3 regions of the Exiguobacterium sp. OS-77 genome follow, and region 1 is predicted to be linked to each of the others. Evidence: riboswitches for the same ligand, from Rfam matches in the RefSeq annotation. Region 1 holds a riboswitch; each other region holds the start of a gene.

Region 1 (4,232 bases):
AATCAGGTAAAGTCGAACGCGTATAAGGCGCAACCACCGGATGGGAATCTTCCCTTCCGGTTTTTTTATGCCCTCATTTATTTTTCTCATAAACTAATTGTCGCTTTTATTGAAAACGCTTACAATAGGAACGTACTTTATTTTGTCAGAATTGGGGGAAGTCATCATGCAACTCAAACGAGAGATGACGAGTCGACATCTGTTCATGATTTCACTTGGCGGAATCATCGGAACAGGCTTATTTTTAGGGTCAGGATTAACGATTTCACAAGCAGGACCTCTCGGGGCGGTCCTCAGTTACATCGTGGGTGGGACCATCATGTATCTGACAATGTTATGTCTAGGGGAATTAGCGGTCTATCTGCCGGTCTCGGGGTCATTTCAGACCTATACGACCCGCTTCATCGGACCAGGGATCGGCTTTGCCGTCGGTTGGATTTATTGGCTCGGCTGGGCCGTGACGGTGGCACTCGAAATCACAGCTGCCGGCAGTTTAATGGACCGCTGGTTTCCGAATGTACCCGTCGTCGTCTGGTGTACCGCCTTTACGGTCTTGCTGTTCGGTCTGAATGCCGTCTCCGCCAAAGCATTCGGTGAAGCTGAATTCTGGTTCTCGAGTTTGAAGGTCCTCGCGATCCTATTCTTCATCATTTTAGGTGGCGCTGCTTGGTTCGGCTGGTTACCGATGGAAGCAGATCGCCCAACATCGTTATTCGCTAACTTTACGGCAAGCGGTTGGTTTCCAAACGGGATTCTTGGTGTCTTGACGACGATGATCGCCGTCAACTTCGCCTTCCAAGGAACGGAATTGATCGGTGTTGCGGCTGGGGAGTCCGACACGCCAGAAAAATCGATTCCAAAAGCGATCCGCAATACAGTCTGGCGGACGTTCATCTTCTTCGTCTTATCGATTACGATCGTTGGTGCATTAATTCCGTATGAGACGGCTGGCGGAGTCAGCAGTCCGTTCATCATGGTCTTTGATGCGATCGGCATTCCGTACGCTGCTGATTTGATGAATATCGTCGTCTTGACGGCACTATTATCCGTCGGAAACTCCGGATTATATGCGGCGACTCGGATGTTATGGGCAATGGCGCAAGAAGGGATGATTTCAAAGAAATTATCTTACGTCAATGCACGTGGTGTGCCAATGCGTGCTTTACTCTTTACGATGATGTTCGCGATGTTATCGCTTCTGACCGCATTTTTCGCAGAAGATACCGTCTTCATTTGGCTCTTGTCCTTAGCCGGACTCGGGGCTCAAGTCGGCTGGATTTCGATCTCTGCTTCTCAGCTTGCATTTCGTCGTCAGTTCGTCCGAAACGGACACGATGTATCCGAACTGAAATTCAAGACACCACTCTATCCGGTGTTACCACTGATTTCGTTGACACTTAACGTCGTCGTCCTCGTCAGTCTTGCGTTTCAAGCGGATCAACGAATCGCTCTATACATTGGTGTTCCTTTCTTCCTTGTCATGTGGGGAAGTTATCATCTCTTCGTCAAAGGAAAACATCTATCCGCTCAAAGCGACATCCGTGTCGCCCCTTCTCAACTCGAAGAATAATTTCACACAAAAAGAGGTCGCGGAGTCATCCACGGCCTCTTTCCTATGATTGCGCTATTCCTTAAGCGTCCGCATCATCAATAGTTCTCCTTGATGGAGCTCTACCTTCGCTTCTGACGCACACCATTCATTACTGACGGTCAAGGAACCTCCGACCGGTACTGGATGTGCATCAAGTGGATATTTGACTCCGGATAAGCTTAAAGTCGATGGTACGAGTGGAATGAACGAAAGATAATAATAGCTCCCTGCTTCGACTGCATACGTTCCCTCAGCCAAGTATCGTACCTCTTCTCGTTTCGTCACGAGTCGTGCCTCTGGGTATCGCTTCAATAAATATACATTTTGGACGGTCATGTCGAGCCGCCCACCTGTCGCCCCGATAATGAAGGTATCCTCAAACTGTTTCTTCTCTGAGACTGTACGAAGTGCCAGTTCGAGATCCGTTTCATCTTTCTCGGCCGGATGAACGATTGCCCCTTCTGGTACATAACCAAGCGAATCAAAATCACCAATCGTCAGGTCGCATGTCAGCCCAAACGATTCAATCGTCTGAACACCACCGTCAACACCGACGATAAAATCACCTGGCTGACAAAACGTCCGTAAATCCGGCGCTTCTTCTCGCGGACCGGCACAGACGAGAATCGCCCGCATCTCAGACGCCTCGTGCCGAATAACGTAGTAAGCGTGGCGCAGTCGTGAATAAAAGACCCGCAACGACACCACAAAGAACGTAAGACGGTACCATGTATGTCGCGTTATAAATCAATGAATACGGTACGACTGGACCTTCGGCATACTCGGCAAAAAAGACGATTCCACTGATGACATGACAGATATAACGGAGTCCTGCGCCTAATAACGTCGCCAGGAGAACGAACGCCATCAAGCTTTTCTTTTGTCCATTGCGCGCGGCTAGTCTGACTTGACGCGCGAACAGACCACTTAATCCGACGACACCATACGCAATCGTATAGTCAAGCATCGGTTGAACGATCGTCAAGACTTGTGGAGCGAACATCAATTGAATCGTACCGACAAGCGCTCCCGTAACGACCCCTCCAACGACACCGTGGCGAAATGCCATGACGAAGATCGGTAACATCGCTAAGCTGATTGAGCCTCCTTGTGGCATTTTGAATGGAATCAGTAAATCAAAGACGACTCCGAGACTGGCAAAGATGGCAATTTCCATCATCATTTGTAACCGTTTCATGTTATTATTCCTCCTTCATTGTACGAGAGGACGCAAAAAGGCAGTACGACGAACGCCGTACTGCCTGCGTGCGCCACATCCCTACGTCCGTTTGAACGGAACAGGTTCGAAGGGTTAAAGTCTAAAAGACTCCTCTCAGCCGCTTTTCAAGCGACACCCCTTGCGGTCATCATATTTCGTTTTCTCGTTCTTATTATACGGCAGCCCCTTGACGAATGCTAGTGATCGCTTCCGCATAATCTGGTGCATTGTAGATTGCTGATCCTGCGACGAGAACGTTCGCACCGTTATCGATGCAAAGCTTTGCCGTTTCCGGATTGACGCCACCGTCAATCTCGATTTCAAATGTCAGACCACGATCTGCTTTCATTTGCGCAAGTGCTGCGAGTTTCGGCATGACACGCTCGATGAAGGCTTGTCCACCGAAGCCCGGATTGACCGTCATCAATAAAACCATATCGACATCCTCAAGGACGTGTTCAATCGTTGATAATGGCGTATGGGGATTCAAGACGACTCCTGCCTTTGCGCCCGCTGCTTTGATTTGTTGCAAGACACGATGGACATGATTCGTCGCTTCGACGTGGAACGTCACGATGTCAGCCCCTGCCTTGACGAAATCTTCAACGAAACGTTCTGGCTGGTCAATCATCAAATGGACATCGAGAATCATATCCGTCTTTTGACGTAAGCTGCTAAGCACAGGTAATCCAAATGAGATGTTCGGTACGAACTGACCGTCCATGACATCAAAATGGATATAGTCCGCGCCTGCTGCTTCGACTGCTTTGACATCACGCTCAAGATTCGCAAAATCTGCTGATAAGATCGATGGTGCAATTTTAATCATCTTCAATACCTCCGGGCTCGATTCTTGATTTCGTCTATAAACATACCATAGTTCTCATAACGAGAGGACATGATTTCTTGGGCTTCGACGGCTTCCTTGACGGCACAACCGGGTTCATTCAAATGCAAGCAACCTCGGTATTTACAATCATCTTGTACAGCGACGAATTCAGGAAAACTCCACCGTACATCCTCGATTTCCATATCATACGGAAAATCGAGGTTCGAGAAACCTGGCGTATCGGCAATCAATCCTTCGGCAAGCGGCATTAATGTGACGTGGCGCGTCGTATGACGTCCGCGTCCGAGTGATTTCGAGATCGCACTTGTTTCTAAATCAAGAGAGGGCTCCAGTGCATTGAGCAATGAACTTTTCCCGACACCGGATTGTCCGGCGAGAACGCTCGTTTTTCCAGCAAGTAACGGACGGACTTGCTCAACACCCGTCAACGTCTCACTTGATGTCTCGATGACCGTATACCCAATCTTCCGGTAAGCGGCAATCGCCTCTCGGACAGCCGGTCCTTTGACTTCGTCAAGTAAATCCATCTTCGTTAACAGGATGACGGGTTGGATTTCCTTCGCTTCGATCAA
Region 2 (4,232 bases), 780 kb from region 1:
TTAGAGAAGATGCGCTTGACGATCACCCATTTCGAAATGGATATCGAAGGAGAACGGGCAGAGGACCATCCGCGGCGTTTTACGTCGATCTCGATTCATTACCGGCTCGAAGGAGATCTCCCGGAAGATAAGGTCCGTCGCGCCATCTCGTTATCAAAGGATAAATATTGTTCGGTCTCGCAATCCCTGAACGCTGAGATTTCCGTCTATTATTCGATCAATGGTGTCCGGAGCGAGGATCCTTTGTGAAGAAAGTCGTACTGATCGGTTGCCTGTTGCTTGCAGGGTGTGCGCAGGAGACGACGGAACCAACGAAATCATCACAACCGGAATCGAAACAACCGACAGAAGAAAAGAAACCGAAGCCTGAGCCGACGAAAGAAGAACGACAACAAGCAAAACTAAAGCAACAATTAAAAGCGATGTCGACGTCAGAAAAAATCGATCAACTGCTCTATATCGGAGTCGCCGGCACGGAACTTTCAGCAGCTGACCGGAAATTGTTACAGACGCATGCGATTGGCGGGGTCTTATTGCTCGGCGGAAACATCACGTCAGAAGAACAACTCTTGACGTTCACACGTGCGATTCAAGAGACGAATCAAAAACCGTATGCGTTTGTTGGGATCGATGAAGAAGGCGGACGGGTCAGCCGGGTACCGGATCAACGATTACGTCTACCGACGAGTCAACGGATGGCGCAAGGAGCAGATGATGCGAAAATGGAAGATGTCGGACGTACGCTCGGACATTTGTCACGATTTTATGGCTTCAACATGGACTTCGCACCGGTCCTAGACGTCAACAGTAATCCGAACAATCCGATCATCGGCGACCGTGCGTTCAGTGCTGATCCGAAGACCGTCGCGACGCTTGGTACGGCCCTGATGCACGGGATGCAGGAGACGGGAACGATTCCGGTCGTCAAACATTTTCCCGGTCACGGCAATACGAGTGTCGATTCCCATGTCGGGCTACCGAAAGTGACGGCATCAAAGGAAGAACTGAAGCAGACGGAACTGTTACCGTTTAAAGAAGCGATTCAAGAGGGCGCCGAGATGGTGATGGTTGCCCATATTCTCTATCCCGCGTATGACGATACGAATCCATCCTCGCTCTCAAAGCCGATCTTGACTGACCTCTTGCGTCAGCAACTCGGATTCAACGGTGTCATCATCACGGATGATCTCGTCATGGGAGCGATCACGAAACGATATGGTCTCGCAGAAGCGGCACGTCAGTCGCTCGTCAATGGAGCTGATATGGCGATGTTTTCAGAGGCAGGTGCTTACGCAAAAGTTCATGCTGAAGTGATGCAAGCCGTCAAAGACCAAACGCTGACGCCGGAGATGCTCGATGCTAAAGTAATGCGCATCCTGAAGCTAAAGCAGACGTATGCCGACAGCCAAGAGCAACAGCGACCGACGAAATCGGAGCTGATTCAGCAAGTGGAAGCGCTCAACTAGGACTAGCGAAGCAAAGCGACTCATGCTAGACTAATGGGGCAAGCCAATTAAACACGAAAAGACACTAGGGGAGTCTCCCAGCAGACTGAGACGGAAGTATCCGGACCCTTTGAACCTGATCTAGTTCGTACTAGCGGAGGGAAGTGGCTCGAAACCCTAGATATCCTTAGCGCTTCAGCGCATTTTCGGACCACTCCCTTCAACATCGGGAGTGGTCCTTTTTCGTATGGAAAGGAAGAACATGATGCGTTTACATCTGATTTCGACGGGATCCATTCATCCGCTTGACGAAATAAAGACCTTTCAATCACTTCAACCCTATACGGATCAGCTGCATCTACGTGAACCGAACTTATCGGCGGCAGAATTACTTGATCTGATTGAAGCACTCCTTGGGCATGGTTATTCGCCTGAACAGTTAACGGTTCATGACCGGGTCGACGTCGCCCATGTCGCCGGCATCGGTGTGCAGCTGACGCGCCGTTCCTTGCGTGTCCGCGATGTGCGACGTCATTTTCCGAATCTCGTCATCGGGAAATCGGTCCATTCACTAGCAGAGGCACTGGCAGCAGAAGCGGAAGGAGCCGACCGACTGCTGTACGGTCATATTTATCCGACAGCGTCGAAGCCGGACCTACCACCCCGAGGGATCGACGCATTAAAGCAAGTCGTCACCTTCACGACGAAACCAGTCATTGCGATCGGTGGGATTACACCAGAATGCATGCCTGAAATCGCAGCGACCGGGGCAACCGGAATCGCCGTCTTATCGGGTATTCTCGGTCAATCGGATCCACTCGCCGCCGTCAAGCGTTATCAGGGGGTTCGCGTATGACGAATCACATCATCATCGGCGGTGGAGTCATCGGGTTGACGCTTGCTTATGGTCTCGCCTGTCAGAATGAATCCGTCGTCGTCTTAGAACGTGGAACATGCGGACGAGGAACGAGCCGCGCAGCTGCCGGGATGCTCGCGACGGACATCGAGCTGAGGGCGGAATTGCATGTACTTGCCGCACGTAGTCGTCGTCTGTATCCGTTGCTTGCACGTCGACTCGAGCGAGAGACAGGCATCGATTGTGGGTACCGGGAACAACCGTTTTTGTTAAAACGTAAAGGAAGCGAGCATCTGTTTCCAGCTGTCGGTCAAATCGATCCACGACGACTGACGACTGCATTGATGTATGCCTTACACGCACGTGGCATATCGATTGAAGAACAGGTAGATGTCACACGCATCGAAGAGAACGATGACTTCATCAGGATCGAATCGAACGCAGGAACGTGGACCGGACGAACAGTGACGGTCGCTGCCGGACGCGGGTCGCAAGCCTTGCTCGATACAGTCGGAAATTCGATCGCGACATATGGGGTCAAAGGGGAGTGTCTCGCCGTCCGTCTCGCGGGTCAGCCGTTACGCTCGATTCTGTTTGATGAAGCCGTCTACCTCGTGCCAAAAGCTGACGGACGGATTTTGATCGGTGCGACCGAACTGCCGCACGACGAGACGGTCGGCGTCAGTGTCGCTGGGATCATGTCACTGCTTCAAGCAGCAGAACGACTGTATCCACCGATTCGTGACGCGGTCATCGAAGAAGTCTGGTCCGGTGTACGACCGCAAACGGTGTCCGGCTTGCCATATATCGGAGTCACCGATTCATCCCGTCGGATCTTCCTAGCGACAGGGCATCATCGGCATGGCATATTACTCGCACCAGCGACAGCGGAAGTCTTGGTAAATACATTACGGTTGATTCAGAAGGAGGAAGTCCGATGAACATTACGATTAACGGCAATGACCACACGATCGAACAGATTAAAACGATCGAGGACATGCTCACGCAACTCGGCTTAGGGGAAAAGCTCGTCATCGTCGAACAGAATCGACAAATTATCGATCGCATGGCGTACGGTCAGACAGTCGTTCGGGACAATGACACATTTGAAATCGTTCATTTCGTAGGAGGAGGATAAACATGCTGAAAATTGGAGAAAAGACATTTGAATCACGGTTATTGCTCGGAACAGGGAAATATACGGATGCTACGGTACAGCAGAAAGCAATCGATGCGTCTGCTTCACAAATTTTGACATTTGCCGTCCGTCGGCTCGATATCTTCGACAAACAACAAGCGAATTTCTTGGAGTCGCTTGATTTAGCGAAGTACGATCTACTTCCAAACACGGCTGGTGCGAAGACGGCGGAGGAAGCTGTTCGGTTAGCGAAGCTTGCGCGGGCATCCGGTATGTGTGACATGGTCAAGGTCGAAGTGATTGGTTGCGATAAGACGTTACTACCTGATCCGATCGAGACGTTACGGGCTTCTGAAGAATTACTCAAAGAAGGCTTCATCGTCTTACCGTATACGTCAGACGATGTCGTCCTTGCACGGCGACTCGAGGAACTCGGTTGTCACGCCATCATGCCGGCTGCATCACCAATCGGTTCCGGGCAAGGCATTCTCAACCCACTTCATCTACGATTCATCATCGAGCAGACGACGGTCCCGGTCATCGTCGACGCCGGGATCGGCTCGCCGACCGACGTCGCCTATGCGATGGAACTCGGTGCGGACGGTGTCTTATTAAACTCCGCTGTCGCCCATGCGAAAGATCCGGTCAAGATGGCGCACGCCATGCGACTAGCTGTCGAAGCAGGGCGCTTCGGATACGAAGCGGGACGAATCGAGAAAAAACAGTATGCGGTCGCGAGTAGTCCAACGAGTGGATTGATTCGATGAACCGTTACTCACGGCAAACTCGATTT
Region 3 (4,232 bases), 1.4 Mb from region 1:
ACACCAGCACCAACTGCGCCAGCACCGTCAGCTCCTGCGACACCTAAACCGTCACCATCATCAGGCGGACTCTTCATTCATCCAACTGCTGGTGCTGTGACACAAGGGTATGGTTCTGCAGGCGGAGAAAACGGTTATACGTTCCATAACGGGATTGATTTCGGTGGTCCAGTTGGCACGCCAATCGTGGCAGCTGCAACTGGTACAGTCATTACAGCATCAGGTGGCGGACCTTACGGAAATCACATCATGATTGCTCACCAATTGAACGGGAAGACATATACGACAGTCTATGCACATATGAGTTCATTGAACGCTAGTGCAGGTCAACGCGTCAGCCAAGGTCAACAAATCGGTACACGTGGTAGCACAGGAAACTCAACAGGTCCACACTTGCACTTCGAAATTCACGTTGGTGGATACAGCTACAGTGCAACAGGTCCAGCTAACTCAGTAAATCCAATGACTATGTTTTAAACAGTTAAGAATCGTTGCATATGCAACGATTCTTTTTTTTATATTTGATAAGAAATATATATATTACAAAAAAACGTTTTCACTTGAAATGTAAATGAAATTTTTTTGAAACGATTAGGGTGCTATAATCTATTTCAGATATGAGAGAAACTTGAATACTATAATAAAAAATGAAAATACATAAGTGAGGAAAACGATATATGCTAAAAAAACTAATTTCTACCATTGTTTTAGGGGCATTACTTACAACAGGTACACAACCGATCGCGGCAGCAACGATTAAAGAAAAAAAGGCTGAAAATGCCGCTGAACAACGTAAATTAGAAAAAGAGATTAAAAAGCAAGAAGCTAAAATTTCAAAAGAACAACGTCAAATCAATCGAATCGACGCAGCGATTAACGAAAAGATTTTCCAAGTTTCCGAAAAAAATAAACAAATTAAACAGTTAAGCAATCGAATCGATGAGTTAAAGGCAGACATCGTTCGTTACGAGGAGATGCTACAGAAGCAGGAAGAACTACTCGGTGATCGTTTACGTGTTTTCCAAGAAAACGATGGAAACTCGATTAAGTGGGAAGAAGTCATTTTTGGATCAAAGGATTTAGGTGATTTATTCAGCCGTGTCATGGCGGGTAAAAAGATTGCTGAACAAGATGATAAAATGATTTCAGATTACATCGCGACACAACAAAAATTAGCAGAAGCAAAACAAGCACTTGTTGAGAAAAAAGCGGAGCAAATGCAAGAAAAGAAAGTATTGCTTGAACAAAAAAAAGCGTTAAAAGTTCAAATGAAAGAGCGTAGTGCTACACTCAAAAAATTACGAAAAGGGAAGACGAAGTTTACGACAGAACTGTTAGACGCAAAAGAACTGCAAGCGACTCTCGAAGCGCAAGAACGTGCGATTGCGGCAGCGAAGGCAGCGGCTAAAGCAGCGGCTGAAAAAGCAGCAGCAGAGAAAGCGGCAGCTGAAAAAGCGGCTAAAGCAAGTGCTCAAGCAGCAAAACAAGCCAATAAGAATACAGAATCAACAAGTTCAGATACAACACCAATCGCTTCAGGTGGTGGGAAATTTGTCCGACCATCTTCTGGTGGGGTATCACAAGGATTCGGACCAGCTAGTGGAGCAAACGGTTATACATTCCATAATGGCGTCGATTTCAAAGGTCCCGTCGGATCTCCGATCGTCGCAGCAGCAGCCGGAACCGTCATTACAGCATCAGGTGGTGGACCTTACGGAAACCACGTCATGATTTCACATTTCTTGGATGGAAAAGTCTATACGACGGTTTACGCTCATATGAGCTCATTATCTGTTCATGCAGGACAAACGGTCTCTCAAGGTCAGCAAGTCGGAACACTTGGTAGTACAGGGAATTCAACAGGACCACACTTACATTTCGAACTACATGTCGGAGGCTATCAATACAGTGCTTCTTCTCCTTTAAATGCAGTCAATCCATTGGCATATCTGTAATCAAAACGGGCTTCGGCTCGTTTTTTTTTCTTTCCTATGCTACAGTTAAGGCGAAACGAATACTTGAGCAACTAGGGGAGCTGGAGGAATCCGGCTGAGAGGAAAACCAATCTGTTTTCGACCCTATTACCTGAACTGGATAATACCAGCGTAGGAAAGTTGAGCCGAACGGATACCGGAATGCGTGTATAACGCTTTCGTATAGCGTCGACTGCTTTTTTACAGCGGTCGACGCTTTTTTGTCGGTCACGACTCCCTTATATTGCTCGATGGGAAGGTGAAAAGAATATGAAACATGTACTGACGATTGCGGGATCCGACTCCGGTGGTGGAGCTGGGATTCAAGCAGATTTAAAAACATTTTCAGCTTTAGGCGTTTATGGAATGAGCGTCCTGACAGCTGTCACGGCGCAAAATACGTTGGGTGTTCAAGCGGTGGAAGAGTTATCTCCAGAAATCGTAGATGCCCAGTTAACGTCGATTTTTTCAGACATTCGTGTCGATGCGATCAAAATCGGAATGGTCTCGAATGCGCAGACGATTCGTCTCATTGCTACACATCTCCGCAAACAGACAGTTCCGATCATATTAGATCCCGTCATGGTCGCTAAAGGGGGACATGCCTTATTACGGACGGAGGCTGAACAAGCATTGATTTCGGAGCTTTTACCGCTTGCGACACTCGTCACACCAAATTTACCGGAAGCGGAGCGTTTAACAGGACGATCGGTCACCAATCTAGATGAAATGCGACTGGCGATGCATCAATTAGCTACACAGACAGGGGCAGTATTACTAAAAGGTGGACATCTCTCAGGAGCTGCGACGGATTTGTTGTTTGATGGGGAAGTAGAACACCGCTTCACATCGGAACGGTTAGACAATCAACATACTCATGGAACTGGTTGTACCTTATCTGCGGCGATTGCGGCGCGGATGGCGCTTGGAGAAGATTTTACAGATAGTGTAAGACAAGCAAAGAGCTATGTCACGGAGGCGATTCGTCATGGATTTGCTCTCGGACAAGGTATTGGACCGACACATCATTTTCATTCACTTTGGAGGGATACACATGTTTACGACCATTCTTGAACACAAACCACTCATTCACCATCTGACGAACACGGTAACGATCAACGACTGCGCAAACGTCACACTCGCTGTTGGAGCATCACCCGTCATGGCGGAAGACATTCGCGAAGTAGAAGAGATGGTTAGACTCGCGCAAGCCCTTGTCTTAAACATTGGTACGATCGATGCAGACATGCAAGCAGCTCAACGACTTGCAGCCCGTGAAGCGGGACGTTTGAATGTCCCGATCGTTCTTGATCCAGTTGGAGCAGGGTCAACGACATTACGTACTGCCTTTTCTAAAGAACTCATTGATCTCGGGTGTACGGTCATCAAAGGAAATACTTCTGAAATCAAGACGTTACTTGGGGAAGACGGACGAACTAAGGGAGTCGATGCTGCGGGAGATGCAATGATGGATCGAGAAAGTATTCGTGCATTCGCTCGCAAACACAAATCTGTCCTCGTCGTGACAGGTCCGAACGACTATATCACGGATGGAACGCGCGAAATGGAATTACATGTAGGAACACCTCGTCTAGGAGACATCACGGGTACGGGCTGTATGACGGCTTCCTTGATTGCGAGCTTCCTCGGCGCAGGATATACGGCGTTTGAGGCGGCTGTTCACGGAACATTCGTCATGGGAAAAGCAGGAGAACAAGCAGTCTCTGCGCAAGGTCTTGGTGATTTTAAACGAGAATTGTTCAATGCGATCAGCCTCATGACGGAGCAAGAACTGGTGGAGGTGACAGAACGTGTCAATTGATTACTCCATCTATGCAGTGACGGATCGTCGGTACCATCCTGGCGTCGCGATCGAGACGGTCGTTGAGGAAGCTGTTTTAGGTGGTGCGACGATCGTGCAACTACGAGAAAAAACCGCACAAGGAAAGGAATTCTACGATCAGGCAGTTCGGTTGAAGAGACTGACGGATCGACACGACATTCCTTTGATCATCAATGACCGGATCGATATCGCGTTACTCGTCGGAGCTGGTTTGCATATCGGACAAGAAGACATTCCTTTAACCGCAGCACGTCGCCTTTTACCAGATGCTGTAATTGGTGTGTCGGTAGCCACTGTTGCACAAGCGATTGAAGCAGAACGAGACGGAGCCTCTTATTTAGGCGTGGGATCTCTATTTGCGACGTCATCCAAAGCGGACGCTGATTCCATGTCGCATACGATGCTTCAGGCGATTC

The links. A riboswitch is a leader RNA that binds a small molecule or an ion and turns the genes downstream of it on or off. The one in region 1 is predicted to bind thiamine pyrophosphate.
Region 2: another riboswitch for thiamine pyrophosphate. It lies ahead of EXG77_RS10115 (thiamine phosphate synthase); the one in region 1 lies ahead of thiT (energy-coupled thiamine transporter ThiT).
Region 3: another riboswitch for thiamine pyrophosphate. It lies ahead of thiD (bifunctional hydroxymethylpyrimidine kinase/phosphomethylpyrimidine kinase); the one in region 1 lies ahead of thiT (energy-coupled thiamine transporter ThiT).

The regions. Positions count from the first base shown of each region.
Region 1 is NZ_DF239008.1:1,172,359-1,176,590, reverse strand. It holds gene rpmB (50S ribosomal protein L28) at 1-26, shown strand, start outside; gene EXG77_RS05705 (amino acid permease) at 167-1,570, shown strand; gene EXG77_RS05700 (thiamine diphosphokinase) at 1,625-2,227, opposite strand; gene thiT (energy-coupled thiamine transporter ThiT) at 2,229-2,789, opposite strand; TPP riboswitch at 2,851-2,960, opposite strand; gene rpe (ribulose-phosphate 3-epimerase) at 2,983-3,639, opposite strand; gene rsgA (ribosome small subunit-dependent GTPase A) at 3,642-4,232, opposite strand, start outside.
Region 2 is NZ_DF239008.1:1,950,861-1,955,092, reverse strand. It holds gene EXG77_RS10125 (OsmC family protein) at 1-249, shown strand, start outside; gene nagZ (beta-N-acetylhexosaminidase) at 246-1,466, shown strand; TPP riboswitch at 1,523-1,625, shown strand; gene EXG77_RS10115 (thiamine phosphate synthase) at 1,708-2,301, shown strand; gene EXG77_RS10110 (FAD-dependent oxidoreductase) at 2,298-3,242, shown strand; gene thiS (sulfur carrier protein ThiS) at 3,239-3,439, shown strand; gene EXG77_RS10100 (thiazole synthase) at 3,442-4,206, shown strand; gene EXG77_RS10095 (ThiF family adenylyltransferase) at 4,203-4,232, shown strand, end outside.
Region 3 is NZ_DF239008.1:2,601,855-2,606,086, reverse strand. It holds gene EXG77_RS16640 (M23 family metallopeptidase) at 1-477, shown strand, start outside; gene EXG77_RS13380 (murein hydrolase activator EnvC) at 678-1,955, shown strand; TPP riboswitch at 2,019-2,129, shown strand; gene thiD (bifunctional hydroxymethylpyrimidine kinase/phosphomethylpyrimidine kinase) at 2,244-3,047, shown strand; gene thiM (hydroxyethylthiazole kinase) at 3,028-3,795, shown strand; gene thiE (thiamine phosphate synthase) at 3,785-4,232, shown strand, end outside.